DNA from 4 places in the Paenibacillus sp. MZ03-122A genome. Region 1 is predicted to be linked to each of the others. Evidence: predicted binding sites of a transcription regulator. Region 1 holds the regulator's gene; each other region holds the start of a gene.
What was found. Region 1 encodes Rex, which represses fermentation and respiration genes when NADH is low (regulators of the CRP and FNR family bind a similar motif). Its sites were predicted from a motif close to TTGTGAAATATTTCACAA; they were not measured.

Region 1 (7,835 bases):
GTTCGATCCTGCGTTACCCGAGCCGCTGCACAATATGGAAGCCTGTCTGTCCGGTACCGAAAAGCTTCGATACGACAGCTCCATGATGACGTGGATGTAGTTGTCAGACACCGAGCAAGACGATGCATGCCCACCTCTCAGGCGGCGTGTGCATCGTCTTTTTTGGCTGTCTTAATTTCCAAACAGGCGATCTTCTGCTATGCTAATATACAGAGTTATTATTTTTGTAAGTGTCATAAGAAAGGATTAGCCCGAATGAAATTTGCGGTATTGGATTTTGAAACGACAGGCACCCAGTCCGCGGATGACATCATTCAAGTCGGACTTGCAATTATAGATCATGATAACAGCATTTCCCGTGTTTACGGCTCTTATGTAAACCCTGGCAGATCTATTCCCCCTTTTATCACCGGATTGACCGGAATTACAGACGATGACGTCAAGGATGCTCCTGCTCTTGAAGAAATGATGATGGAGCTCGTGCCTATGCTGGACGATGTTGTACTGGTCGGTCATAATGTGGCGTTTGATTTTAATTTTTTGCAAAACGCTCTGGATCGGTGCGGATATTTACCGTTTAGCGGAAGAATCTTGGATACAATGGATTTTCTGAAAATTATGTTTCCATCGCTTTCTTCTTATCAGTTGGGTTTTGTGTCTTCTGAGTTTGGGCTGGCGCATGATCGCCCTCACCAAGCAGACAGCGACGCGTTGGCTACGGCTGAGGTTTTTTTAAAGTGTCTGGGTGAGCTTCAAGCATTACCTTTGATAACGATACAGCGGCTTAGCGATTTGTTTGCAGAGGAAGACAGTGACCTTGGATGGTTTCTTGATGGGGTGCGTGAAGAGAAAGAGCTTGATCCTATTCAGGATCTGGAGGGACATCAGTTTTTTCGTCAGCTTGCGCTAAAAGTGGAAGATTGGACGGAGCTAGCTGCTCCGCGTAGAGAAGATGACCCGAATCCACTGTCAGGTGTTTCCTTTGAGGAGTACATGGATGATGTGCGGGACAATTTGCGTTCATCCTTGAGCCAATATGAGGAGCGCGAGGCGCAGATACAGATGATTGAGGGTGTAAATCAGGCACTGAGTGAAGACAAGCACCTACTGATCGAAGCAGGTACAGGAACAGGGAAGTCCCTCGGCTATTTGCTCCCATCGCTGTATCACAGTGTGAAAAAAGGACAGCGAGTTATGGTAAGTACACATACGATCAACCTGCAGGAGCAATTACGCGAGCGCGACATTCCGATGCTGACCAAGGTGATTCCGTTTCCGTTCCGGGCTGCTATTTTCAAGGGTCGGGGACATTATTTGTGTCTGCGTAAGTTTGAACATAAAATAAACAGAAGAGACTTCGCGACACCGAAGGAAGATTTAATTACAGCTGCTCAGATGATCGTCTGGTTGACGCTAACAGAAACCGGTGATGATGAGGAACTGAATCTGAGCAACCGTGGTGGAGATTTCTGGGAAACGGTGGCGAGTGATTCAGAGTCCTGTCTTGGTCGCTCTTGCCCATGGTTCCGCAAATGCTATTATCATCGTGCACGCCATGAAGCAGGGATAGCGGATGTCGTTATTACGAATCACTCTAAGTTGTTTACAGACGTCAAAGCTAGTCACCAGTTGTTGCCGAGCTATGAACATCTGGTGATTGATGAAGCCCATCACCTGGAGGAAGTAGCTGGTAAGCACCTAGGTATGCATATGAAATATTTCACACTCGTGCATACACTGACACGACTGTTCAAAGACAGCAAGAATGGACAATTGCCTTCACTTCGTCAACAGTTGGCGAAATCGGGGCACGAGAAGTCGACGCATTGGGCCTCAACCATCGATCAGATGTATCCGCTCGTGTTAGAGGTTAAGGAAACTTGGGACCTGCTAAGCGACAAACTGTTTGGCATGTTGCCAGAGCGAAGCGATGCGACACCGGGTGAAACAGGACAGTTTTCTTCCCGTCTCAAACCTTCAGCCAAGCCTGCAAAGTGGGATCAGGCGGGGGCTTTGGAAAATCAGCTATATGTAACGATGAGTGAAATTTTGCGCAAGGGCGACAAGCTGATGCTGGACGTCAAGGAAGAACATGACGATTATGCGGCGGATAGCCTTATTACAGATATCACGGGTCTGCTCAAGGATCTGGCGGGGATTCGAGAAAATTTGCGCTTTTTTATGCGACTCGATGATGAAACAACCGTATACTGGCTCGAAGCGAGTGGGCAATTCCGCAGTAAATCATTACAATTTTATGCGGTGCCCGTCGATGTGAGCCGCCAGTTGAAAGAAATGTTTTTTGACAAAAAAAGAAGCATTATTCTGACGTCTGCTACCTTATCGGTAGATAAGTCGTTTCAGTACATGATCGATCAGCTCGGCTTGCAGGAGGCCGCAGATCAAGAGCGGCTGATGACTTCGCAGCTCCCGTCACCCTTTAATTACAGGGATCAGGTGCTGCTGGTCATTCCACGGGATTTCCCAAGCGTGAAGGGCAGTGTAGGAGATGCACACTTTGTAGATATGCTCGTTAGCTCTCTAGGAGCGACTGCTCAGGCGACGCGGGGGAGAATGCTCGTTCTGTTTACTTCCTATCGGATGCTCCGGCAAGTGTATGAGCCGCTTAAAGAGGCCTTAGCATCCAGCGAAATTACTGTGCTGGGACAAGGTGTGGACAGTGGGAGTCGCAGCAAGCTAACCCGCCGTTTTCAGGAAGCCAAAGCTTCTGTATTGCTGGGAACCAGCAGCTTCTGGGAAGGCGTCGATATTCCGGGGAAGGCTCTGACTTGTCTAGCCATTGTTCGCTTGCCATTTCAACCGCCGAATCACCCGTTGCTGGAGGCAAAAAGCGAGCTGCTCCAGCAGCAGAAGAAGAATCCATTTATGAAGCTGTCTGTACCACAAGCGGTTATTCGCTTCAAACAGGGATTTGGTCGGTTGGTTCGTACAGCGAGCGACCACGGGGTCGTTATCGTTTACGATACGCGTGTGATCGAATCCTATTACGGAAAGCACTTTTTGTACTCGTTACCGGGACCAAAAATGGAGCATATGCCATCGGAGCAAATGGTGCCCCGCATCGCCGAATGGCTCCAATCCGCCCCGGAGACCGAGGCATAACGGACGGACACTAAGTATGTTCGTTACAATTAGGGGGAGCAAGTATGAAATCAGATAAAATTTCAGAGGCTGTCGTACGGAGGTTACCCGTATATTTACGTTATCTGAATGCACTTCACAAACGGGAGGTGGCTACGGTCTCTTCTCAAGAGTTGGGACAGAGGCTAGATTTGAACCCGGCCCAAATCCGTAAAGATCTCGCCTATTTTGGAGATTTTGGTCGGAAGGGTATCGGTTATGATGTTTCTTATCTAATTGAGAAAATACGCCATATCCTGAAAATCGATCAGCAAATTAATGTAGTATTGGTCGGAGCGGGTAATCTGGGGCAAGCTCTTTCGAATTATAACGCTTATTTAAAAGACAATATGAAGATTGTAGCGGTATTTGATGCGTTTCCGGATAAGGTAGGGACCAAGATCAATACATTGGTCGTGCAACCGATGCATGAACTGGAAGCGACTGTGAAAGAAAAAAACATTCGAATCGGGATTATTACCGTACCTGATTTTGAAGCACAGCACGTGGCTGACAGGCTTATTGAGAGCGGAATTGGAGCGATCCTTAACTTTGCACCGACTACTCTCAAGGCACCGGCCAACATTCGGATTCATGCCACAGACTTTACAACTGATTTGCTTAGCCTCGCTTATTATTTGGAGGACGGAAAGGAAGAAACACAATATGACAGTGAATAAATGGATGATTAAAAACGGCTCTTTTGCCGTAAATGGACCAGAATCTGGGGTAATCCATGGTTTTATGATTGTGGAAGATAGCCGCATTACTTACATTGGCGAGACTTTGCCTTCGGGTGAGGAAGAGACGGAAGCGATCGATGGTAAGGGGCTTTTGTTTTTACCTGGTCTGATTAATACTCATGGTCATGCGGCGATGTCTCTGCTGCGTGGGCATGGAGATGACTTGGCACTTCAAGTATGGCTTCAGGAAAAAATGTGGCCTATGGAAGCCAAGTTTACATCTACGGACGTGTACTGGGGTACGTCGTTGTCTGTGCTGGAAATGCTGAAAGGTGGTACAACGACCTTCCTGGACATGTACGATCATATGGATGAGGTGGCTCGTGTAGCTGAAGAGTCAGGTATTCGTGCAAGTCTGATGCGTGGAGCAATTGGACTATGTTCGGAGGAAGAACAGCGAATCAAGCTGGCTGAGGCCGTGACTTTTGCGCGTAACTGGCATGGTAAAGCAGACGGGCGTATTACAACGATGATGTCACCGCATGCGCCATACACCTGTCCACCTGCGTTTATTGAAAAATTCGTACAAGCTGCGCATGATCTGGATTTGCCACTGCATACACACATGTCTGAGACGATCGCCGAAGTGGAGCAAAACGTACGAGACTACGGTTTGCGTCCAGTTGCACACTTGGATAAGCTTGGCTTTTTCTCCCGTCCCTCGCTTGTTGCCCATGGCGTTCATTTGAACGACGAAGAAATAGCTTTACTGGCTGAACGTGGTGTAGCGGTTTCGCACAACCCAGGTAGCAACTTGAAGCTGGCAAGTGGTGTGGCAAGAGTGCCTGAATTGCTGCGTGCAGGGGTTACCGTTTCTCTCGGAACGGATGGTCCTGCCAGTAATAATAACCTGGATATGTTCGAGGAAATGCGTCTGGCAGCACTTATTCACAAGGGTGTATCTGGTGACCCTACAGCAGTTCCTGCGAGTGAAGCGCTGCGTCTGGCAACAGAATACGGTGCAAAGTCAATTGGTTTAAAAGAAGTAGGAGCGTTGGCAGCAGGCAACAAGGCTGACTTTATCGCGCTGGATCTGAATCAGGCACATTTCTTGCCGCGTACAGATCTTATTTCCCATGCGGTATACTCAGCAAGCGCCAAAGACGTGGTTCACGTATGGGTAGACGGTCGTCAGGTTGTGAAAAACGGCGAATGCCTGACTATGGACGAGGAACGCATCAAACATGAGGCACAAGCCGCCTTTGAAGGGCTGCTGTCGCGCTAATTCAGGTGTCACATCCCCTTAGAGAGGAAGCACGGGTTTGAAAAATAAGAAAAAGTGGATAGCGGTCGCCATTTTGGCCGTAATACTGATCCTGGTCAGCATTTTCTGGTATTATTCCTATGTTACTCAAGACCAGGTGGCTGAGAAAAATGCCGCTATCATTAAGGCCAAGCAATCAGGTGGTCTGGTTAGCACGACTCAAACATGGAAGTCTGTGTGGGATCAGGTATATTGGGTGGTTCAAGGGAAAAATGCACAGAATGAAAATATAATGGTGTGGGTTCCTTTTCAAAAAGTGGAGGGACAACCTAACGTACCTGCCGCAGATAATAGCGGTGTTCACACCGAGTTGCTGAAGAACGGAGTCGATGAGCAAAAAATGACGTCAATAATTCAGCAGCAGCTTCCAGGTGCAAAAATTGTAAGGCTTCAGCCGAGTGTGTTCAATGGCGAATATGTGTGGCAGTTGTTTTACGATGATGGAAGTCATCATTACTACACCTTTTATCGTTTCTCAGATGGGGTGGCGACGGGTGTAAAGTATACTTTGCCCAATAACTGAGCTGGTTGAGGATTAGCAGATGTGGAATAAATGACTAGTAAATAATTGAAAGCTTAAGAAAAAGACGTAAATGCGATGAAATTCGTATTTACGTCTTTTAGTCTTGCTATGCCGTAAAGTGGGCTGAAAGCCAGTGAAGCATCTTTACCTATCCATCTTCTCTCCTAGGGCAAATTCATCTTTATGGCGGGCAGTACGGAGTGGAGGATTTGAATCTGGAGAAGCGGAGCGTTCGCCTTTGCCGCCGGATTTTCTCCGTAAGAATATAATCGAGAAAAATCGGGTGGCAACAGCGATCGTAAGATCAAATCCTACGCTCAGCGTCTCGCCTCCACCTTAACCAAAGATTTTGCCTCATCACAACTCCTCCACACATTGCCTTCGATATTAGATATACGTTATGATATACTATATTTTATAAGTGATAGACAAAAATGATAGAAAAAAAATTGCTGATCGCTGTAAGATCATGCAATTTGGTTGTTTGTTGACATTCGTCCCGTTTCTTCTGGGTTTTACATTTTGAGAGGAGGATGTTGTTTGAAATTGCGTGCAGTTCCTATCGTTGTGGCGGCAGTTTTGGCAGCTTTGCTGCTATTTGGGGGATGGTTCATTTACCGTCAGGTTACAATGCAAAGCCCTCTGGAAAAACTGGTTTCTCAATATCCAGGCGTGACAAGCGCTCAAATAGATATTAAACAGGATCAGGTTGTATTGAAACTAGATCTCAAACCGCAGGCGGATGTGGCCGGATTAGTCGATGTGGTTAAGCAAAAAGGACAAACCATCATTGGCAGCCGTACCATTAAGCTGGATATTGAAGATCGTTCCAATTCAGCACTGAATCAATGGTGGTCTGAGGCTATGTTTCCTGTAGCCGAAGCGATGGAAAATAAAAAGTATACTCAAATTTCATCTACAGTTGAGCAGATGAAAAAGAAAAAGACGGGTATCAAAGCTGATACCGACATGGATTCGAACAATGTCTATATCCGACTCAGCGAAGGGAAAGCGACCAAGTTTATCGTTTTGCCACGTCAATCTCAGCAAATGGGGGTATGGCCTAATGCCTAGATGGATCAAGGAAACATTAATCGGCATAGTGCCGGTGACTATTATATTTCTCGTTTTTATTGGGGTGAATATTATCCCTCTTCTAGTTGCTGGCGTGATGCTCAGCGGCTTGTTAATGCTCATGCATGCACGTGGTGGCTTGGCCGTAGGTGCTGGGCAAGAACGTAAACGCAAAAAAAATGGTCCGGACAAACTGACTTTTGAGGAAATCGGTGGGCAGGAAAGCGCTAAGCAGGAGCTGCGTGAGGCCCTGGACTTTTTGAATCGACATGATGAAATTTCCAAGTTTGGTATCCGTCCATTAAAAGGTGTTCTGCTCACAGGTCCTCCGGGAACAGGGAAAACACTGATGGCGAAAGCAGCCGCACACTATACTAATTCTGTATTTGTTGCAGCCTCAGGTAGTGAATTTGTTGAAATGTACGTTGGTGTTGGCGCGGGTCGTGTCCGTGAGTTGTTTCGGGAGGCACGTACTCGTGCAGCCAAGGAAAAGAAGGAAAATGCGATTGTTTTTATTGACGAGATCGACGTAATTGGTGGTAAACGTGAGGGTGGGCAGCAACGAGAATATGATCAGACTTTAAATCAGTTGCTGACAGAAATGGATGGCATTTATTCGGCAGACACTCCGCGGATTTTGATCATTGCAGCAACAAACCGTAAAGAAATGCTGGACAGTGCCTTAACGCGTCCAGGGCGTTTTGACCGTCATATTCAAGTGGATTTGCCTGACAAGAAGGGCCGTCTTCATATTCTTAAAATTCATGCCAAAAACAAACCGATTCAGGAAGATGCGAATCTGGACAAAATTGCTGAGGAATCTTACGGGTTTTCCGGCGCACAGCTGGAGAGCGTGATGAATGAAGCGGCAATCTATGCGATGAGACAGGATCAGAAAATGATTGCGCAGAAGCATCTGTCGATGGCAATTGACAAAGTAATGATGGGTGAAAAGACAGATCGAGAATCGACGTTGGAAGAGAAAAAACGTGTAGCGATTCATGAACTGGGACATGCTATTATGGCCGAAATTGTTCGTCCTGGTAGCGTAAGCCAGGTAGCACTTAGCCCACGTGGGAAAGCGCTTGGC
Region 2 (7,835 bases), 150 kb from region 1:
AATACGTCCTGCTTACCTTCCCAACGTTGGTTCACAATCGGAAGACCTGTAGGAGAAGATTCCTTCGTCAAATACGTAACTTGGGTTTCGCCCGCATAGATATCTTTTTGTTGAACCGTGAAGGAAGCTTTAGGTTTCTGATTCAAATCCATGATAACTTGTTTAGTCGTATTATTCACAGTATAAGGAATATTTAAGGCCTGTGTAATCGAGGTCAATGGCACCATAAATACGTTCTTTTGCTGAAAAGCCGGTCCCTTCATTTGTCTGGCTTCACCGTTAACCGTATAAACCTTGCTGTCTGTTTTGAAGCGCATGACATTTGTTCCTTGTGTGATTACGGTTTCTTTGGTGGCAGTGTCATAACTAAACTGCAATCCGACACGGCTGACAAGTGAACGGATAGCTACATAGGAAACTCCGTCCTTCACGGTCATCGGCTGAGTTGCTGTGTACACCTGTCCGTTTTGTTCCATTTTCGCGCTGTTTAAGTACAAAATCAATTGATTAGCACCCATGGATGTTGGAGCTCCACCAGGATTGGTGATCGTTCCGTCTCCAACGTATACATCATTGGATACGTTCGATCCGTTGGTTGTATCCGTAGGTAGGCCAGTCAATGGATCATTGGATACGCCTGTGTTATTAGGTGCCACCGTGTCATTTTGTGTGCTAGTTCCATCTTGATCTCCGATGCTATTCTGAACGCCTGAATCAGCAGCATTGGCCTGAGCCTGCTGTGCGCTAACCGAATCGGTGGATTGAACGGTTGTTGATGCTGCTTCTGCTCCTACAGGCGCTACTGCGGCCACCTGAGCTACTGCCAAAGCGGTGAGCATGGTCCATTTCTTGAAATTCATTGTCTGTCTCCTTCTATCACCAAATTATTATCATTCCCGTAAAAAGTCATACTATTAGACGCGTCAGTTGTTAAAAAGTTTCTGGAGATTTTGCTTATCATGAAAAAAAGGGAACTTTCTCCTGTGACTGCAAAGAAATAAATAGAATATCGTTTAGATATTCTCAGAGTGTCGAGAAAGTCTAGAGGACTTTTCGACACTTCTATTTTTATATGGGGAGACGCATCTTTTAAAACAAAAATCGATTTAAAACGATCTGAGGACCCTAGTTTTTAGACCACTAAGACAGTTTTAAACCCCCTGCAAAAAAACAGGGGGTTTCTCGACAGCCTGAGAATATCGTTTAGATATTCTATTCATTGGACTTAATACACTGAAAATCTATTAAACAAGCAATAGCAATAACAAGACGGGTTTCTCTTCCACTTATTTATCTAATCTCAAAAAAATTTCTTAATTTAAATAAAGTCTTTTTCATGTTTTATATATAAGCAAAATATATAATTCCAAAATGCATAGAATAAAGATATGTACAAAAAAGCGGAAAACAAAATAAGGGTTGCTTACCAGTAAAAATATAGATCTATTAAAAAAGGGTGTCCCAAGTCATAAATTGACTTTAGACACCCAATAAATAATCTATCTATCAAGGCCAAGTTAGAGTAAAAGTTCCGTTATTATTATAGGATTGGACGCGAACTGTATGATAGCCATATAAACCACTCACATGAAAACTAGTTCCTTCACTTGGATTTCTATCTCGCTGGTAGACATGTCTACCGTTACTATCATAAATATCAATACTATATAAATCTGAACTGCTTAGACTCGTATAAATCTGAACATCTAGAGAGCCGTTCAAATAAATAGAGGCGGAGGTTTGACCAAGTTGATATGATCTTGATCCTTGAGGTGTAACTACACTCTCAGATTGTACAATAGATGATTGCGAACTTGAGTTTAAGCTAACTCCACTTTCTTCAGCATAGGTTTGTTGAGTAGGTAATAAACTTAAAGTTAAAGTGAGAGCTGAGAGAGCAGTTAAACCTAACAACTTAGATTTTTCCATGTTTCTTGTCTCCTTTATTTTTTAGTTTCTACAAATTAATACTATAACAGTTAGGCGAAAAAGTAAACATTTTTTTCCTTATTATAATATGTTTGAGTTTTTATTTTAATAATTCCTGAAATATAGTTATTATTCAAAGATTATAAAACAATTACAAACAAATTTTGGGTTGAATGACTTTCAAAAAAATATAGAGCAATCTCTAGAAGCTAAACCTTATATGGTATTCGTGTTTTCACTATCCCACCCAAATGCAGTGTAGTATATTTATACGGCTAAATGTTCATAGAAATAACCTTTATCTCGATTGAGATTTCCTTCATTTAATCATATCGCTTTAACTTCTACCAAATACAATACAAAATTGTATAAAATCAATGCTCCTACTAGTCAAAACTCAAAGTATACGTCTGAAAATACAACCTACTATTAGAGCATTTAACCTCAAAAGAACTACCCTAAAAGAAGCAATTGGATCCTCACTTAAAATTTTCTTTTACGTATCTTAATGCTAAGAATTTATACCCTTTTACCAAAGTAAGAAAAAGTGGATAGCCAAAGGCATTTCTATTTTAAAAACATTAAATATTTCAAAAAAATAAAACAGCTTGCACCATTTCAATATTGGTACAAGCTGATTATTTAGTCTTCTTTATTTTTCCTAATTAAAAAATACGAACATTTAACCTTTTTAATATCTCTAATACAAACTACCCCAATATTATAACGGACGACAGACAGCATTCTTTCCAGCAGTCTCCAGACGACCCTCTTCAATGAGTCGGTAAGCACGTTGAACTTCTTCATCTGTAGGAGATGGAACTCCCTCCAACGGATACTCCTTACCAAGCATTTCCCATTTGTAAACACCCATTTGATGGTAAGGTAAAATTTCGAATTTCTCGACTCCGTTCAACGTTCCGATAAACCGTCCCAAATTCAATAAATCTTGCTCGTCATCATGAATACCCGGTACAAATACGTGTCTAATCCACATTTTGCGCCCTTGCTCAGACAACCAGCGAGCCGTACTTAGCATACGGTCGTTAGACTTGCCTGTAAGCTTAATATGCTTGTCATTGTCAATATGCTTAATATCCAGTAGCACCAAGTCTGTTACGTCCAGCAGTTCATGGATACGGCCCGCGTCATTAAATCCGTTACTGTCCAGTGTCGTGTGCAAATTCCACCGACGTTTTACTTCTTTAAACAGCTCTTCGACAAAATGAGCTTGCAGCGTCGGTTCTCCACCGGATACGGTCAATCCGCCTCCGGAAGAACGGTAATAGGCTAAATACGGCTCAATCTCAGCCAATACCTCCTCCAACGTCATCGGATTACCTTCATTCAAGGCCCAAGTGTCCGGGTTATGGCAATATTGACATTTCAACAAGCATCCTTGCATAAAGAGCACGAAGCGGATGCCGGGACCATCGACGGTCCCGAAGGTTTCCAATGAGTGTATGTGACCTTTCAACATGTTGCATCATCCTTCCCGCATCCGCTATGCGTGCGTCATTGTAATACTTATTTACATTGTACCGTGGAAAGTACGGTTAATAACATCCAATTGTTGTTCACGAGTCAGCTTGATAAAGTTAACGGCATAGCCGGAAACACGAATCGTAAGCTGTGGATAGTTTTCTGGGTGCTCCATTGCATCCAACAGTTGTTCGCGAGCAAACACATTGACATTCAGATGATGTGCGTGGCTTCCAAAGTAGCCATCCATCATCGAAACAAGGTTTGTTTTGCGTGTTTCTTCTTCTTTACCCAGTGCTTTAGGCACGATGGAGAAGGTGTTCGAGATACCATCCAGACTGTGTTCATAAGGCAATTTGGCTACGGAACTCAGAGATGCCAAAGCACCTTTTTTATCACGACCGTGCATTGGGTTTGCCCCTGGTGCAAACGGTTCGCCTGCTTTACGTCCATCTGGTGTTGTACCTGTTTTCTTACCGTACACCACGTTTGAAGTAATAGTCAGTACAGATTGAGTAGGAACCGCATTACGATAAGCTTTATGCTTGCGAATCATACTCATGAAGCTTTCTACCAGTTCCACAGCGATGTTATCTACACGGTCATCGTTGTTACCATAGCAAGGATATTCGCCTTCGATTTCAAAGTCAACGGCAATCCCTTTTTCGTTACGGATTGGTTTAACTTTTGCAAATTTAATGGCACTCAAGGAGTCGGTAGCAACTGACAGACCCGCAATACCACAAGCCATGGTACGGAGAATATCACGATCATGCAACGCCATTTCAATGCGTTCGTAACTATATTTATCATGCATGTAGTGAATAACATTCAAAGTGTTCATGTACAGTTTTGCCAACCATTCCATCATAGGTTTGAAGCGGCTCAACACTTCTTCATAATCCAGAACTTCACCTGTAATGGCTGGGAATTCAGGCCCTACTTGAACGCCAGATTTTTCATCTTTACCACCGTTAATTGCATACAGCAGAGCTTTAGCCAAGTTGGCACGAGCACCAAAGAATTGCATTTGCTTACCGATTTTCATTGCCGATACACAACAAGCAATACCATAATCGTCTCCATAAATTGGACGCATCAGATCGTCATTTTCGTACTGAATGGAGCTAGTTTCAATAGAAACTTTCGCACAATACTTTTTGAAGCCTTCAGGCAATTTTTCCGACCACAGTACAGTCAGGTTCGGCTCCGGTGCAGGTCCCAGATTGTAGAGGGTGTGCAGGAAACGGAAGCTGTTTTTAGTTACCCGAGTTTCTCCAGTTACGGACATACCACCAATGGACTCAGTAACCCAAGTTGGATCTCCACTGAATAGTTCATTATAGTCAGGTGTGCGCAAGAACTTAACAATACGCAATTTCATAACAAAATGATCGACTAGTTCTTGAGCTTGTTCTTCTGTCATTGTACCCTCTTCCATATCACGTTGAGAGTAAATATCAAGGAAGGAAGATACACGTCCTAAGGACATTGCTGCACCATTTTGTTCTTTGATTGCTGCAAGATATCCAAAATATACCCATTGGAAAGCTTCTTTCGCATTGTTAGCAGGTTTGGAAATATCAAAACCGTGCTCAGCAGCCATTTGTTTCAGTTCATTCAAAGCACGAATTTGTTCGGAAATTTCCTCACGAAGACGAATTACGTCTTCTTCCATGGAATCAACTTCAAGGCTTTTCAGTTGCAGCTTTTTATCTTGGATCAAGAAGGCTACACCATACAAAGCTACACGACGATAGTCACCGATAATACGACCACGACCGTATGCATCTGGCAGACCAGTAATGATACCAGCTTTACGGGCTGCTCTCATTTCATCTGTATAAGCGTCAAATACACCTTGGTTGTGAGTTTTACGAATATGAGTGAAGATATCAATGATACTTTCTGGTACTTCAAAACCATAGGCTTTACAAGCGTCGATCATCATCCGAATTCCACCAAACGGCTGCAAAGAGCGTTTGAATGGAGCATCTGTTTGTACACCGACAATTTGCTCTTTATCCCGGTCTAGATAACCCGGTTTATGTGAAATAATAGTGGATGGCGTATTCACGTCTACATCAAGCACGCCGCCGTTTGCCAACTCTTTTTTAGTAAGATCGGATACAATATCCCACAATGCAGTTGTGTTGGCGGTAGGACCAACCAAAAATTCTTCATTGCCAACATAAGGTAAGATATTAGTTTCAATAAAATCGTTGACGTTGACTTCTTTAGTCCATTTGCCTTTTTTAAAACCTCTCCAGCCAGATTGTTGCTCTTGTAATTCTCTCTCAATCACCGACATGTAAATCCCTCCAAATTGTTTGGTCTTCCGGACTTGTGATTTTTTTCACGATAAAGCTATTTCTTGAGCCCGGCCTTTTCACCGATGCCTTACGCTCAGTGTCGGGACCTTTCTTACACCCTTATTGTAGAATAATGATAGAGTGTAGTATGTGACAAAAATCACAATATGAGTGATTTTTGTCACTTTATTTTCCCTAGCTTCACGCCTATATCCTTAGCCTTGCCGTTCACCTCCCTTCCCAAACCAACAGGCCCTCTATATAGAGAGCCTGCATCGGTATTGAACGAGAAAATGCTTTTTCACAAGCCTCTTCGTACCTATTATATTATTGGTCAAAACGTCCGTAGAAGGCATTGCGATAGACATCAGCCAACTCAGTAACCAGCGGCAACTTCGGATTCGCAGTTGTACATTGATCTTCAAATGCGCGGTCAGCCAGATAGTCTACACGTGATTCGAAATCCTTTGCATCGAAACCGATTTGTTGGAACGATTCCTCGATACCAAGTGTTTTATTCATTTTACGGATCGCTTCGATCAAGCTGTTAACCCCTTCTTCGGTGGTGCGTGCAGGCAGTCCCAGTATGCGCGCGATTTCTGCATAACGCTCATCCGCAACAAAGTGCGAATATTTAGGGAACGAAGCAAATTTTGTCGGTTTTTTCGCATTATAGCGAATGACGTGCGGCAATAAAATGGCATTCGTGCGGCCATGCGCTGTATGGTATTGTCCACCCCATTTATGTGCAAGACTGTGGTTAATGCCCAAGAATGCATTAGCAAATGCCATACCAGCAAGTGTAGAAGCATTATGCATTTTTTCACGAGCCAGCTTATCACCAGTCAGAGCCGATTGTTCTAGGTATTGGAATACCAATTGAATGGCTTTAATTGCCAGACCATCTGTGTAGTCATTAGCCATTACGGACACGTAAGCCTCGATAGCATGTGTCAGAACATCCATACCTGTGTCCGCTACAGCTGTTTTAGGTAGCGAATATACAAACACTGGGTCAATAATTGCCACATCAGGAGTCAACTCATAGTCAGCCAGTGGGTACTTCGTGTCGCCCAGGTTTTTGTCTGTAATTACTGCGAACGATGTAACTTCGGAACCTGTACCCGAGGTTGTAGGGATAGCTACAAATTGTGCTTTTTGGCCCAGACGTGGGTACTTGTAAATCCGTTTACGGATATCCATGAATTTTTGTTTTAAATTATTGAAATCAGTATCTGGATATTCATAGAACATCCACATGCCTTTAGCAGCATCCATTGGGGAACCGCCACCCAGTGCGATGATGCAATCCGGTTGGAAACGTCTCATCATTTCAGTACCACGTTCTACCGTAACTGTCGATGGATCTGGCTCTACTTCAGAGAACACTTCGATAGCTACTGGTGTTTGGCGTTGATGCAGATAATGAATAACACGATCTACATATCCCAGTTGTACCATCATAGGGTCTGTGATAATGGCTACACGTGTGATATCAGGCATTTTAGCAAGATACTGTGTCGAGTTTTTCTCAAAATAGATTTTGGAAGGTACTTTGAACCATTGCATATTCACCGTCCGTTTCGCCACCCTTTTCACATTAATCAAATTGACTGCCGATACGTTCGACGAAGTCGAGTTACGACCATACGAACCGCAACCGAGTGTCAACGAAGGAAGGTTGGTGTTGTAAATGTCGCCAATCGCACCATGTGTGGAAGGTGCATTTACAATGATACGTCCTGTTTGCAGACGGTTTGCGAAGCGAGCGATAACGTCCTCATCGTTCGAATGAATAGCGGACGAGTGGCCCATGCCCCCGAATTCCACGACTTCAGCAGCACGTTGAATACCTTGTTCCGCATTTTTTACTTTATAGCAAGCCAATACAGGACTCAATTTTTCCGCAGACAATGGGAATTTTGTTCCTACCCCTTCAATCTCAGCGACCAAAATTTTAGTTCCTGCTGGTACTGTGATACCACTCATTTCAGCAATTTTCACAGCAGACTGCCCCACGATTGCTGGGTTCACTGCACATTTCTCGACATTCATAGCTCCTTGAGTGAGCTTAGCTGCTTCTTCTTTATTTACAAAATAGCAGCCGTTAGC
Region 3 (7,835 bases), on a different contig from region 1:
AGGCTGTAGAGCTGGAGAAGGACGATGGCAAAACATCGGCTAAGCCTGGCAATGCAGGTAAGAACGCTGTAGACCCATCTACGGTGGAATGGAACATATCCCATATTAACGCACCACAAGTGTGGGAAAAGGGAATTGACGGAACCGGAATCGTGGTTGCCAATCTGGATACAGGTGTAGATTATACACATCCGGCCCTTCATCGTAAATGGCGGGGTTTGGACGCGGCAGGCAATGTCGTGAATCCCGAGCTGAGCTGGTACGATCCGCATAGTCATGCGACGCTTCCGGTCGATCAGGAAGACGATTCCCATGGTACACATACGATGGGCACGATGGTCGGCTCTGAGGAAAACGGAACGAATCGAGTTGGCGTTGCACCTGGTGCGAAGTGGATTGCGGTTCGGATTTTTAATCCGGAAACGACGGATGCGATTATACTGGATGGCGGTCAATGGCTGCTTGCGCCAAAAGATGCCCAAGGGAATCTTCATCCCGAGCTTGCTCCAGACGTAGTGAACAACTCGTGGGGAGGCGGACCGGGTCTTGATGAATGGTTCCGGCCTGTGGTTCAGGCGTGGCGGGATGCTCAAATCTTCCCCGAATTCTCCGCAGGTAATACCTCTCTTTCCAATCCGGGCGGACCTGCCTCGGTAGCCAATCCGGCAAACTATCCGGAATCCTTCGCTACTGGAGCCACGGATAGCAATGATAATCTGGCCAGCTTCTCATTGTTAGGACCCTCACCCTATGGTGAGGTGAAGCCCGAAGTTTCCGCACCGGGTGTGAATATCCGGTCATCTGTCGCTGGTGGCGCCTATAAAGGCGGGTATAACGGTACTTCCATGGCGGGACCTCATGTTGCGGGCCTTGCAGCTCTGTTGCTGCAAGCGAATCATTCGCTTACCGTAGATCAGCTTGAGGAAATTTTGATGAACACAGCTACACCGCGCACGGACAGCACATATCCTACTTCGCCAAACAATGGTTACGGACATGGTGTCATTAATGCGCTGGATGCAGTCGGTTCGGTCATGCAAGGTCTGGGTTCCGTGTCTGGTAAAGTTGTAACGGGTGGCGACGATCTGGAAGCACCTATTCTCGAGCATACACCGCCCGCAGCGGCATTCGAGGGTATTGATATACCTCTGACTGCTCATGTAACGGATGATGTCGGCGTGACAGCCGTTGAGGCATTTGCCAAAACAACAGGTACGTCAAACTATGTATATATTCCGTTGGAACGGACCTCCGGCGACAGCAAAGATGGTACATATCAAGCGTCTATCCCGACTTTTTTGGTGGACAGCGCTGGTCTGGAATACTATATTCGTGTAAATGATTATGGTAATAATGGATTTGAAACTGAAGTATACAAGGTTAAAATCTCCAAAGGTGTAAAACCAGGCTACACACAAGACTTCGAAAAAGACATTGCCGGTATTAATATCGGTGGACAGGGCAGTGTTTGGAAATGGGGAACTCCGACAAGCGGCCCTAAAAGCGCACATTCGGGTACAAAGGTCATCGCGACTAATCTCGAAGGCCAATATCAGGCCAACTCCAACAGTTATTTTATGGCCCCTCCGATTGATCTGACCGAGAGCTCAAAAGGGGCACTGGTCAGCTTCAAGCATTGGTACGATCTTGAAAACAATTCTGATTTCGGCAAAGTGTACGTAGCAACCACAAACAATCAGAATGCGTTTGAGCAGGTATTATCGTTTACCGGCACCAGCAACGGCTGGAAAACACAATATCTTGATTTGCGGGCATTCGCGGGTCAAAAGGTATACCTCCTGTTCAACTTTACGAGTGACAATACGGTTGTGAAAGATGGCTGGTATATTGACGATCTGTCGATTCAGGAGCCAGACACCGTTGCACCTGCTGCGCCGAGCAATTTGACTGCTGAAGCAGATACTGTGGGCAACGTCACACTGGCCTGGAATGCTTCCTCCGATGAGGATGTAAAGCAGTACAAGGTGTATCGTTCTACCCAATCAGGCAAAAATTATACTTCCATCGGTACAACCTCAGCACTGACACTCACAGATACCATCACGGTCGGTGGAGCGACCTATCATTATGCAGTGGCGGCTGAGGATTATAGTGGCAATGAAGGAATCAAGTCGAATGAGGCTTCTCTGAGAGTAGACGTGCCAGATACGCTGTATAGCGATCATTTTGACGGCAGCTCGGATAATGGCTGGACTCATTCCGGTACCAAGGATGAGTGGGAACGCGGCATTCCCAAGGAAGTAGGACCAGAGAGCGCAGCGTCCAGACCCAATGTGTGGGCAACCGATCTGGATAGCAATTATGAGAACGGAGCTGAATTTTCGCTGGTTTCTCCCAAAATTAATTTGCAGGCTGTACGCAACGCAACACTGACCTTCAATCACTGGTTTGAAATTGAGGCCGGCTATGATTACGGTTATGTGGAAGTGTCCAAAAACAATGGCGACACGTGGAGCGAGCTGGGCAAGTTCTCTCACAACACGAACGGGAAAAAGTGGACTCCAGTTTATTACAATCTGGATAGCTACACCGGCAATGAGATTCAAATTCGCTTCCGTTTGAAATCGGATAACAGTGTGAACAAGAACGGCTGGTACATTGACGATTTCCGTGTGCTGGGCATTCCAGCTGCGACAGTGACCAAGGACATCGTACCTGAGTCGAGTATCAAGCTGGAAAAAGCGGAAGAACAATTCCCGCTGTACAAAATTACAAGCACTGAAAAGAGTGAATTCCAGGAGAAAGTGAAGCCGGCAGAAACAACGGTGGATAGTGGACGTGTCGGTCTCGACAGTCTTCCAGCCAGCGCTACGGTTACGGTATTGGAAACCGGACGTTCGGTGAAAACGGATCCGACCACGGGCAAATACAGCTTTACCCATGTAGCGGGCGACTATACGCTGAAGGCTGAAGCCTATGGTTATGTGCCTCAAACGAAAGCAGTCACGATTGAGAATAACAAAGTCATCAGAGCAAACTTTAGTCTTCAGGCCGTACCTCACGGTACGATTCACGGGGTCATTACCGACAAGCAATCCGGTGAACCGATCCAAAAAGCGAAAGTGTTGGTGCTGGAGGATGCACGTATTGCTCCGGTAGAGACGAATGAGGCTGGAGAATTTACGCTGGACGTGCTGGAAGGAACATACACATTGTCCATTTCAGCTGAGAATTATTATAGCGACAGTGTATCCGTTACTGCTCCTGCGAACGGTAGTGTGGAAGCGAATGTCACGTTGAAACCTTTCATCGGGTTCCAGGGAGGCATTGCCTACGATGACGGGACAGGAGAAAATGCTAGAGCCTTTAACGCGGCAGGCAATTCATGGGCAGTCAGAATGACGCCTGAGTCGGAAGTGGCTCAAGTGACAGGAGCATCGCTTTTGTTCTGGAACTCTGCCTTTCCGAATCCGGGAGGAACGGCATTCCAATATTCTATCTATGACGCCTCCGGTGCGGCAGGAGCACCTGGACGATTATTGGCTGGTCCATTCGACGGGACTGCCGTAAGGGATGAGACACAATGGACGACGGTGCAGCTTCCAGAGCCGGTGACGGTTCAAGGTGACTTCTACATCGTATATACACAGTCTGCTGTAGGCACACAGTCGCCAGGTCTTGCTACAGATGAGAGTGGCCCGAATGCACTTCGCAGCTGGCAAGGTGTAAGCGGAGCATGGAGCCAATCACCTGAGGAGGAAGGGAACTACATGATCCGGGCTATCGTCAGATATCCGGTGAATGCTCCAACGATTACGACTCCTACGAAGGCTACGTATACGCAGGAAGAGTCGATTACCGTAACAGGAACTTCCCCGGCAGAAGGAGCCGATATTCAGCTCTTTAACGGTAAGGAACTGGCTGGCACAACGAAAGTGAAGGATCGTCAGTTCAGTTTGTCGGTTGATCTTCAGCCAGGTGCTAATCCGCTAAGTGTTCAAGCAGCGGTATACGGCAAATTAACGGATCGTTCCGAAACGGTAGTTGTGACGCTCGATCAGACTAAACCGGGTCTGATCCTGACTTCTCCTGATGAAGGAGCCCGTACGAACGCGGGTGTAGTTAGTGTTATCGGTACCGTGTACGACGAGTTCCTCACCGAATTGTCGATTAACGGTGAGCCCGCTGAATTTGGAAGTGATGGCAGCTTTAACAAGCGATTGCTTATCAACGAAGGCGAAAATCAAATTACGGTGACGGCCAAGGATCTTGCTGAAAACGAAACAACCGTTACGCGCTCGGTGTATGTCGATACAGCTCTGCCGAAGCTTGAAAACATTAGCCCTGCGGAGGATGTGCGTATTACTCCAGGGCAGCCGGTACGAGTATCCTTTGACAGTGCATCCGGTTTGGAGGCGTCCTTCCATGTGGAGCTGCCTTTCAACCTGTCCACTTTGGGCCGCAACGATATTCCATTAAATGAAACTTCGTCAGGCCACTATGAAGGTACTTATTTCACTTCATCTTCTCTGAATCTGGAAGGCGGAGTCATCGTGATCCGGGTAAGGGATGCAGCGGGAAATGAAGTGGAGACGGAGGCGCCAGGAAAATTGTATGTAACCAATGGTGGAGGACAGAACCCTGATCCGAATCCACCTACATCCAATGAAAAGCCAGTAGCCATTATTCAGGCTAATGAATCAGCTAAGAAGAACAAAAATGTACAATTTAACGCCAAAGCTTCCCGTGATGTAGATGGTGAAATCGTCAGCTACAGCTGGAATTTTGGCGATGGCGATACGGCAGTCGGTTCCAAGGTGAAGCATAAATTCACCACAGCTGGAACGTATACCGTAGAGCTAACGGTGACGGATAATGACGGCGCAAGCGGTAAGACTGTGCATACGATCACAATCCGTTAACAGCCAGTAGGAAAGGGAAGGCTTCTTCTAGAATAGCAATGAAGGCCCACAGCAAGCCACGGTTTATAGAGGCTGCTGTGGGCCATTTTTAATTGTCGAGCCGTTCAGGAAGCGATACAATGAATAATGGTCATAAAGTGAATCGTTTCACAATAATATTTTTTAGCAGGAGAGGATTATATGATACATTTGCAAAAAGAAAGCGGACGTATCCGTCTTGTGCTGGATGCCTATTTTATGGGGGAAGATATCATTGTACTCATTTCTGGCGGTGATCAGCCCCATTTGGGAACGATTACAGCAGGGGCCAGGCTCGAGCCGATTCAAACTGTGCAATTACAAAACCATAAGGAATTTTATATTACCGAAGAAATTGCAGTTCGCTTGCGAAAAGAGTTTGCGGGCAATTTTGCCATTTGCTGCGGGGCACATTTGGATCATGCAACCAAGGACGAAATCAGAGTGCTGACAGATATGGCTATACAACTGGGAAAAGAGCTCATTGGAAAACTCAAGCAAGCACGCTAGTAGCGACCTTTTTAAGTGAACTCCTGAAAGAGCAGATTGCGATAGGGATACTTGCTAAAGGGATACTTAAAAAGCAAGGCAAAGCCATCATCCTCAATTTGTACGGATTTCAGTGCAGAGGATGGAATCAAACTACGGATCATGACATGAACTGCACGCTGGTCTTGTCTGTTGATCGCTTTAGCTAAGGCAGAAGCAAAACATGGATTACGTGCCAATTCGCGATACAGCGGAAAAACGGCTTTTGCGATGGCGCGATGAACTCTCGGCTCAAACGTAAACTGCACAGTCCCCGGTGGAATCGTCGTTCCATTCGTATAATAAAGCATCGGTGGCTGAGCTAAAAAGGAAATGAAGTAGCCGATGCCATTCGTGCCTAAGCCTTGTTTGGCGGCAAATGGCGCTACTGAGCAGAGAAGGGATTTCATCCGATCCAAATTGCCCTGAACGACAGCTCGTGACCATTGGACGGCAAAAGCACGTCGGGTTGCAATAGCTTTGTAAAAGGGTAGCATGGCAGCGGATATTTTCCTAAGTGTTTCTGCATTTAAACGTTTGTGAGGCGAGCCCTTTCTGCGGGATGTTGCACGATATAGCATAGCTCCGACCTCCTTGGCAGGATGCTCTCATGGAGCGCAATTGATCTGTAACAGGTAAAATACTGTATGCCCGGTTACCTCAAAAAGTGCTAATATCGCTATGTTTCTTCTTTTTAACGTTCTAATTTAAAAAATTGAAATAAGTACTGTCCTGATTTGTAAGATTGTGGTACCCTAGAACTTATATAATTGCTATTTTACTTATTGGAGTTGAATTTAACAGATGAGTGATTTGTACAAGGAGCCTCGATCTTCCGATCCTTTTCAGGAGACGAACGATTATAACGCCCCATTTAACCCGCCCCCAGTAGTTCCACCTACGAATAGTAAAGCTGTTGCCTCGATGGTGCTTGGGATTTTATCTGTGGTCATTCCCTATCTCGGGTTGATTATCGGAATTGTGGGTATTATTTTGTCCAGTCTTTCCCTGAAGGAAATTAACCGTCATGGCGAGCAAGGCAGAGGTATGGCCATTGCTGGATTGGTATGTAGTATTATCGGTACACTGATTTATACACTGATCATCATTTTTATAGTTATTGTTTTTATTGTAGCGGCCTCCAGTGGCGATCCAGATGTTTTTTCAGACATTTAATGAATTGAAGAATGCTTGAGTCAGACAAACCATTCACGATTTGACTATTGGATGTTATGATAAAAGGAGTCCAAAGAAGGAGAGTGAAGCCGTATGGCACGTACTCAAACACAAAAAGCGCTGAGCAAGGCAAAACGCGCTGGAATCTATTGTGCGGCACAGAGCCGCAAAACGAATGACCATTATGGCGAGATTTCACAGCACATACGAATGAAGCCGACCAAGCAAGAACAATTACAAAAGGTCAAGCACAAGAAGCGAATCGTTCAGAGCGACGCTTCTTTTTTTGTTTTTAGAGAGAACAGCAGGGTCCTTTTCGGCGTGACTTTATAAAGTAAGCCTGCAACCAGACGTTGAGCAGAGAAATGATTGTGTGGATTGAATAGCGTTTTTCTGTACCGAAAAAGGACTTGATAATAATTATCATTCTTGTTAGAATATCATAAGAAAGAAGGAACCCGGGCATGGGCTCCTTCATTATAAAGCTTAGGCTTGAAATCAAAGATTTACTTGGCTTCGAAGGTTTTGCAGTCTGTTTCTTCGGATTTGTGAGTGTCTTCAGGTCTGTTGCTTACGATATAAATGGAGCTAGCGCTACATTTATTTTCTTGGGCCCAGTACGTACATGAATTGACTTCACACAGAACGTCTTTTGCCATGTTGTACACCTCCTTATATGGATGTGATGGGCTGAGCAAATAGTATCACGGTCAGTCAAGGTAGGACTTGTCCAACTGTGTTTACCCTCTTGTTAGGAAGAGGGATTTTGCTATGCCTACTTGTACAATATCAAATGAAATTTAAAATTGCAATATTTGCTTCATTTTGCAGTTCGAAGCGGACACAAGTGTCCCTTTTAATTAAAAAACAAAAGCTGTCCTCCATGCAGAACGAAATGTTTCTCTGCTGGAGAACAGCTTTTTTTTGTTTTTCTGACATAATGACGATATGAAAAGACTTAGCGCACGTTAGGAATATTTACGATGGGATCGATGTCAGCATCATAGTCTACGCCCTCGAACTCAAAGCCGAACAGTTGGAAAAATTCGTGACGATATCCTTCAAGATCTGACAATTCGTAGATATTGTTGGTCGTCAGCGCCTCCCATATCTTCTCAACCTCTGCCTGTACGTCTTCGCGCAGTTCCCAATCATCAATACGAATACGCCCTTCTTCGTCTACAGGAATTTCTGGTGCGTACAGACGCTCAGCAAACAGGCGGTAGCTCT
Region 4 (7,835 bases), on a different contig from region 1:
CGATTACCCCTTTACGAAAATATCCGCAACCTGTTTCGACTGCAATAGACAACCTTTGCTATCTTATCACACTCATCAATGTTTTTGTAATGTTTGTAAAAGCAAATTTCATGACATACGTATACAGTGCCCGACATGGAAGGTCATTATCCGACAATTTCTTCCTAAAAAGGTGTATTTCGTTTTCTAATTTGCTGCTATGGTTACATGTTCCTTCAGTGAAGTATCTGCAGGTACCACATGTATATAGGATGTACCTGGCGTTAACGGGATTTCAACCCCATTTTTCATAAAACGAATCGCATCGCCTGGTGTATGCCGCCACTCAGCCTGTATTAACTGTCCTTGTTGAAACACCATGGCCTCTCCACTGCCGTCGAGCTCAACACTTAATCTGCCTACATCATCCAACGTTTGATGTCTAGCGCTCATTACAATAACATTGGCTGCTGAGAGCTGTTGGTTATTATTTTGATCCACATGTGACTTTTCGTTCACAAAACGCTTATATTGTTGATTCGCTGGATCATAGGTATAAGATACCCGATAGCTTTTAAGCAAAAACCGAATTTGCAAAGATGCTGCAGTCTCGTCCACCATAACTGGGGTTTCACCGGATTTAAGGTAAGAATATACTGGAACGTCCGTCTGCTTGGCATACCCTTTACTATCGCTTCCTTTGCGCAGTCTGTTCACGTCTGTGTATAAATTATGTGGAGGACGACGATCTTTGCTTCGCCAGAAGTAAGCCCCTCCATTTGAAATCTCATCCAGATGTTCCTTCCGCTGCTGCTGTAAAATCGCATAGGCATCTGTGCTTCCCCCTGCGTGTATCGGCAACGCACCATAGGTTTCGCCCAGCTCAATCAAATACGGTCGAATGCTACGGACCGGCCCGATCTTTACATCTCCACCATGACTTTGGAAAAAAGCGACCAGACGGGTAATCCCGCCTTCTGCAAGAACTTCATATACCATGTCTGCCTGGCTAAGTCCTGCCTGTGGACGTGCAGCCGGAGCATTGTTAATCATGACAGCGAGCGGCCGCTCCAAAACAGGCTGCTCCACCGGAAGACCGGTAAGCGGAGCTGTAAATGCCGGAATAGACTGCTCCTTCGGCGGTTCAAGTGCCTCCTTCTCTGTTACTTGCTTGGTCGGTTGGGGAACGGATTCAGATTCACCCGTATTGGACATAGCAGTACAAGACATCAGCGTCATGCATAACAGAGCTGAGGCCATCACACGCAACCAATGATTTCGTTGGGAAATGGGCCCGGACAAGTTCATCCCTCCACTTAGTTATTTTTCTCATTATAAGCTTTATTTCCTGTTTTTGTCTTGATTGAAGCGTAACCACTCATAGAATACTTATCTAAAGACATTAAAATTTAAAAAATATTCAGACTTTGTGATTTTTATCACAAATAACTGTAACTGAACCTACTACAATAAAGGTGTAGCAAAGATGATCATCCCAACAAAATGAAATACAACCAACATTATAGATTAAGAAAGAGGAGTGGTTTGAATGTTTAACAGCTGGTTACGTGAAAACAAAGTCGCAATGTGGTTGCTGACTGTAGTACGGGTTTATCTAGGTTATGAATGGATGACCCACGGACTTGAAAAGCTGACAGGTGGATTCGATGCAGGCGGATTTATCTCGGGGGCCATTGCTAAAACAGGTGGAGACCATCCCGCTGTACAAGGCTGGTGGGGATCGTTCCTGGAAGCCTTTGCCCTGCCGAATGTAGGTTTGTTCAACGTCCTGATCCCATTGGGTGAGTTCTTGGTCGGGGTTGGCCTGCTTCTCGGTACATTGACTACGCTGGCTGCTTTGATGGCTATGGTTATGAACTTCTCGTTCCTGTTCTCGGGTACAGTAAGCACCAATGCAATCTACCTGCTGTTTGAAATCTTCCTTGTAGTTGCTGGTGCAAATGCCGGAAGAATTGGCTTTGACCGTTGGGTATTGCCCTTCCTGCGTGGACTGTTTCGTAAAAATAAAGATACCTTTCCAGTGGACCCTAGTCGAAAAATAGCTTAAACATTCCCAAAATAACCGTTATCCTCCGGGATAATGGTTATTTTTTTGCGCTGTTATGCTCACGATACACGTGCCTTCTAATTAATCGAAGACGAAAATACACAAAAGAACTTCCATTCCCACACACCATGTGGATTCGGAAGTTCTTTTTTTACATTTACGTATCACTTTCTTGACCAAAAGCCCAACAATTGAGACTTAACGAGCCAAGGACATACGATTGAAAAAGCTTACGCGCGGAGCGCTCATGATCCGCAGCCCCCATCGCATAAAACAAAGGTGAAAAATGCTCTATTCCATAAGAAGGTACCGCCTGTTTGGCATATGGAGCCTTCTTGTCATATTGGAATAGGTGACGCAAATTCCAGTCTTGAAGCTGCTGTCCAATCCAGTCATCATATTGAACGGCCCAATCAGCTGGCTCACTCGTCTGCTTGAGTGTCCGCAAGTTGTGGACCAATCCACCGCTACCAATAATCAAAATCCCTTGTTTTCGCAACGGAGCCAGCATCCGCCCAATCTCGTATTGCTCCTGGGGAGCGCGCCGAGAATCAATGGATAAGGGTACGACCGGTATGTCTGCATCAGGATATATATGCCGCAAAACCACCCATGCTCCATGATCCAGTCCTCGGTTCCGAACCGGCTGGTGGAACAGGTTATGCTGACTGAACAGATGCTCTATCTCCTCATACAGCTTTGGATCGCCTGGTGCAGGGTAATCAATTGAGTACATTTCTTCGGGAAAGCCATAGAAATCGTGCAACGCTGCATGCTGATCATCCGCGCCAATACATTGATCGGGGCTATCCCAATGCGCGGAAAAAATGACAATTCCTTTGGGTCGGGGCAGGCTCGCGCCCAGCTTTGCAAGAAAGCTGGTATATGCGTTATTTTCTACAGCCAGTGTCGGTGAACCATGCGCAACAAAAATTGAGGGTAATGTCATCGCTGCCAACCTCCACACGCCAGTATAGTGTTACTCTTCCATTTTACTCCGGCGGAGGCGCAATTTCCAATACAATCCGTTTCACACTGAAATCAGATCATCCAGTGCTGCCAATCCCGTTGAATATTTTCCTGTTCATCCAGCCATTCAAGTGTTCGATCAATCAGCCGTTGCCGCTCTTTACCTGACGAGAAAGTGTGATCTCCCTGGAAAATAATCTCTTTATCACAGCGCCCCTCTGGACGCATCCAGAATATCTTTTGAAACAGAAATGCATAATCCACAGGAATAATATCATCCGAGGTACCATGAACAACGAGCACATCTCCGTTAAATTTAACGGCCTCCTGGAACGGCTGAAATTGAGCTAACGACTCAAAATAAGCAGGCGTAAACTTATAGCCCAAATAGTCGGCATGACCGGTTTTAACAGACTCATCGTACACGCTTCGCTCCGTAATTTTGACGATGTCGTTGAACGGATAGCCCACTGCGGACCAAAGAACCAGATTTTGTACTCTCTTGTCCCGTACGGCTGTGAGAAGGGCTACCGCGCCCCCCAGACTGTGACCGATCAGCGTCACCTTGGTCGGGTCAATGTCCGCGCAATTGACGGCGTAATCCAACACGGTACGTGTCTGATTAATCATGGATTCTAACCCCTGCTTGCCATATTCCCCTGTGCTTTCTCCACAACCGGCAAAATCAAAACGCAGGACAAAATATCCCCCTTCCGCCAGTTCACGCGCAGTCTTGACGAATAATCGATCTACTCCGATACGATTGCCTACAAAACCGTGACATATAACAACGAGAGGAACCCTTCTCTGACGATCTCCCTCATTTGTACGGTTTGGATAATGAATTGTTGCTGCCAGTTCTTCATGTTCAAAGCGAATTCCAATTTGCCGTTCCATCCTGATTCCCCCTGTTTCAAGCTTCACTACACATTTATGAATTCAAACTCATATCGTAACGTGGAATATCCATCCAGGATATTCATTCACTTTAATTCCGATAAGTTTAATAAGATTTTATAGTAAAGTCAGTCTATCATTGCCCTGCTTCCTTGTCAACCTGTCAGTTCACATCGTTAAAAAAGTAAACAAATAGCGCTCCCCGATGCGATTCCGGAGAACGCTATACTACACTTATTAGAGTGAATCCACTACATTAAAGTAGACGTTCGTTATTCGTAGCTGTTCCTAAACATTTGGTGGGTCTCCGTTCGTCCCTCCCACTCCAGCTTACAAGAGGCGCCGTTATGTTCATCCTCATGCCACAGGCTGCGGTAGTTCTGTGCACCTAGTTCACCCGCAAATTCTGTATCCTTAGCCACTTCGATATCGTCCAGTATACGGTACGTTGGAGATGATCCTTGAACGCTCCGGTGACTCACATTTGTAGACGAGGCCACCCCGCTATTCCCGTTCGAAGCGTTTGCCAGTCGTTTTTGGACTGAATAATCTGCCTGGTTCTCCAGTTTCATGATGCCACACCCTCTTAACGTTTATATTCAGGTTGCTCTATGTGCTCACCCTGTATCCAGTTTGAGGAGAATGCAGCGGTAATATACATTTTATAGATAAAGTCTTTTGCCATCCGACGCTTCCTCACGTATACTGTCTTTGTTACGAAATGGCGGTTCCATCAGCCCGGGATACGCTCATAATGCAGGAGGAAGAAATGAATAAAGCAAAAAATTATACGCTTATTGCATGGATTGCCTTGTCTATGTTTTTCTTGACACAGGCAATTATCGGATGGTTTGTCACCTTTACAGGTGGGGATATCAAACCCTTTGAAAAAATCAGCCTATCCACCCTTATCATCATCGCTGCAGGAGCCATTCTACTCGTTGAAGCTCTGATGAATTTTATGGACCGTCCCGAAGAAGGCGAGGAGACACAACAGCCAGACCCTGCCCCTGCAAAGCCCCAGATGAATCTTAAATCCATCTTGATGTATGTTGTGTTAGTTGTCGTGATTCTTGTCGCCGGACTGGCGCTGCGCAGTGTACTGCCAGTATTCAGAATCTCACCTTGGGTGAATTTAATTCTCGCCGCCATTGGATTTATTGGACTCAAACCGATTTTTCTCCGTAAAAAACGTTCATAGCCCGCAATTCTCATTATATGGAGCTGCCTCATTTTGGATCGCAGCAGCTCCTTTTCATTTCGATCAGGCAACCGACTTACAGCATGGGTGTGCGCCAAAAAGCCGTATTCCTGGCCTGCAAGAAGCTGCATGGGGGAATACGGCTTGATATACTTTAGAACTTATTTGGAAAATAGTTGTTCTGCATTATCCAGAGCAATTTTATGTCCCGTCGCGGAATAGTCCAGCCAAGGCTGTCCGTCCAACATGTAGACATGCCCTTGCTTCACCGCCTTGAGACCTTGCCATACTGTATTTCCTTCCAGCTGCTTGTATACCTTTTGGGCATCCGCGCCTTTACTGATGATAACAAGGATCGCATCAGCATCATAATCCGGTAAAACCTCTTGGGAAACAACCTGATAAGCCTTGCTGATCTTTTCTACACCTTTGGCTGGCTTCAAGCCCAAGTCCTGATACAACAGCGGTCCCACCGGACGCTTCATCCCCATAACACGGACCTCTTTCGCCGTCACACGTACAGCCATAACCGTTCCGTCCCCAATTTTTGAATGAATCAGCTTTTTGACTCGTTCCTTCTGTGTATCATAGTCTTTTAGAAATGCGTCTGCCTGTGCTTCATGTTTGACCATAACGGCTATTTTTTTTAATTGATCCTTCCATGTGCCTTCATCCAGATCAAAAACTTCGGTCGGCGCAATTTTTTCAAATTTGGCCACATCGGTTCCCGAATATTTTTTGTCCAAGAAAATATGATCAGGTTGAAGCTCCAGTACCGCTTCCATATCCGGGTCTGTGACAACACCTAGCTTACGGGTATTTTGAAGACGATCTTTTACATGGGGCAGAAAATCCTTCACATCTCCGCCAATGACCGAACCAGCCGGAGTAATGCCCAATGCCAGCAGGTTGTTCGTCAAATGAATAGACATCGAAGCAATACGCGAATCCGCACTAATGGTTGTCTGCGCACTGCCAGCCGCTTTCGTATCGGTAGCCTGCTTGTCGGCTGCTTGACCGCAAGCGGACAACATGATCATGCATACAACAAGAGTTGTGACTATCCATGAACGTTTAAAACCTGAACCCTCAAATTTGTGCTTTCTCATGATTACTCTCTCCTATGCCACAGAAACTCTACATTATAATGATCAATATAGAAGGCTTCTACTCAGTTATTAATTTCAGCGGGTTGTATCATTTGTACCATATGATTTCATATGTATCTATTCCTTCTGTCATTTTGTTCGGGACAGCAGGAATAAAAAATACGGAGCCCCTACCACAGCAACCACCACACCTGCGGGAATCGCATTCGGCTGAAACACCGAACGCCCAATCGTATCTGCGGTGACCAGAATGACGACCCCGACCAAACAAGCTACTGGCAGCAAATGCTGGTACATCGGCCCAACCAGACGGCGAGCCAGATGAGGTGCAATCAGCCCAATAAAACCGATGCCTCCGGCCATGGATACGCTGGCACTGGATAGAGCCACGGCTGCGCCCAGCAGTAATAGGCGCTGCCGCTTCACACTTGTGCCGATTCCAGCTGCGGTCTCGTCGCCCAACGACAGGTTGTTCAGACTGCGCGTCTGCGACAGAACGTAGGGCAGTACAATGACAATCCAAGGCAGCAAAGCCGCTGCATGTATCCAATCCCGGCCCCAAACGCTGCCAGCCAACCAACGTGCAGTAAATGCGTACGTATCCTCATCCAACCGCAACGACCAATACAGCGTTATGGCGCTAAGACCCGAGGCTACACCGATGCCGGACAAAATCAGACGCACGGGCACGATTCCTCTGTTGCGGCTATAGGACAACAAAACAATCAGCACGGCCGCAATGACACCTCCTGCAAAGGTAAACAAGGGGATCAGAACGGCGGCTGATCCGTCCAGATCGCGAAAAAAGCTAACGAACATTACCAGCCCCAACGCTGCCCCTGCGTGAAGTCCCAGAACTCCGGGATCAGCGAGTGCGTTCCGTGACAAGCCTTGCATGACCGCTCCGGCCAACACCGTTACAACGATACGAGGCAAACGATACTCGAACAGAACGATATGATCACGTCCACTGCCACCGCCAAACAACGTATCCAGCACGCGTAGCGGTGGAATACGAATCGTTCCGGTATTCAAACCCAAAACAAGGACGGCAAAGCTGATCCCCGCCAATACCAAACAAACGAGCCAAGCCTTTGTCGTCCTTGTATCCCCGATCCCTAAAGAGCGTCTCACTATAAATCCCTCCTTTCCTTACGGGCGAGAAAGAGGAAAAAGGGTACTCCGATAAAAGACACCATAATTCCGATAGCTAGCTCCTCTGGTGGATTTGCCATTCTCGCTCCCAAATCTGCCAGCACCAGTAGCACGGCTCCCAATAACGCAGACAGCGGCACGATCTGGCGATAATCCACACCGATTAGCTTGCGAGCGATATGTGGGATAACCAAACCTACAAAGCCGATGGCTCCGGCAGCCGATACAGAGAGTCCAGCCAGTACTACTACAGTCAGCAGACCCAAAAGCCGGATACGCCTGAGATTCAACCCAAGGTTTAACGCCACCTCATCACCCATCGAAATCAGCGAAATGGAACGTGCCAGCCCCATAGACCAGGCGATCACCATAAGTAGAATCGGTGCAAGAATCTCAAGCTGCGACCACTTAATCCCGGCTACACCACCCGCATACCAGAAGGCTAAATCCTGACTTA

Region 2: pflB (formate C-acetyltransferase) is a predicted target of Rex. The motif match lies at 5,756-5,773, and genes of this name have one in related genera.
Region 3: lpdD (prenylated flavin chaperone LpdD) is a predicted target of Rex. The motif match lies at 5,019-5,036, and genes of this name have one in related genera.
Region 4: NLX74_RS18590 (DoxX family membrane protein) is a predicted target of Rex. The motif match lies at 1,407-1,424, and genes of this name have one in related genera.

Annotation. Positions count from the first base shown of each region.
Region 1 is NZ_JANAVI010000003.1:243,856-251,690, forward strand. It holds gene NLX74_RS08340 (tetratricopeptide repeat protein) at 1-100, shown strand, start outside; gene dinG (ATP-dependent DNA helicase DinG) at 256-3,123, shown strand; gene NLX74_RS08350 (redox-sensing transcriptional repressor Rex) at 3,168-3,821, shown strand; gene NLX74_RS08355 (amidohydrolase) at 3,808-5,109, shown strand; gene NLX74_RS08360 (cell wall elongation regulator TseB-like domain-containing protein) at 5,147-5,671, shown strand; gene NLX74_RS08365 (hypothetical protein) at 6,212-6,745, shown strand; gene NLX74_RS08370 (AAA family ATPase) at 6,738-7,835, shown strand, end outside.
Region 2 is NZ_JANAVI010000003.1:89,046-96,880, reverse strand. It holds gene NLX74_RS07555 (copper amine oxidase N-terminal domain-containing protein) at 1-860, opposite strand, end outside; gene NLX74_RS07550 (T9SS type A sorting domain-containing protein) at 1,507-1,929, opposite strand; gene pflA (pyruvate formate-lyase-activating protein) at 2,651-3,409, opposite strand; gene pflB (formate C-acetyltransferase) at 3,461-5,722, opposite strand; gene adhE (bifunctional acetaldehyde-CoA/alcohol dehydrogenase) at 6,051-7,835, opposite strand, start outside.
Region 3 is NZ_JANAVI010000004.1:226,175-234,009, forward strand. It holds gene NLX74_RS11075 (S8 family serine peptidase) at 1-4,883, shown strand, start outside; gene lpdD (prenylated flavin chaperone LpdD) at 5,064-5,411, shown strand; gene NLX74_RS11085 (hypothetical protein) at 5,423-6,010, opposite strand; gene NLX74_RS11090 (DUF4190 domain-containing protein) at 6,234-6,605, shown strand; gene NLX74_RS11095 (hypothetical protein) at 6,699-6,938, shown strand; gene NLX74_RS11100 (DUF1540 domain-containing protein) at 7,112-7,264, opposite strand; gene fabV (enoyl-ACP reductase FabV) at 7,564-7,835, opposite strand, start outside.
Region 4 is NZ_JANAVI010000009.1:48,548-56,382, reverse strand. It holds gene NLX74_RS18595 (DUF3048 domain-containing protein) at 187-1,281, opposite strand; gene NLX74_RS18590 (DoxX family membrane protein) at 1,529-2,047, shown strand; gene NLX74_RS18585 (dioxygenase family protein) at 2,205-2,996, opposite strand; gene NLX74_RS18580 (alpha/beta hydrolase) at 3,089-3,913, opposite strand; gene NLX74_RS18575 (hypothetical protein) at 4,186-4,485, opposite strand; gene NLX74_RS18570 (hypothetical protein) at 4,683-5,114, shown strand; gene NLX74_RS18565 (ABC transporter substrate-binding protein) at 5,276-6,223, opposite strand; gene NLX74_RS18560 (FecCD family ABC transporter permease) at 6,353-7,357, opposite strand; gene NLX74_RS18555 (FecCD family ABC transporter permease) at 7,357-7,835, opposite strand, start outside.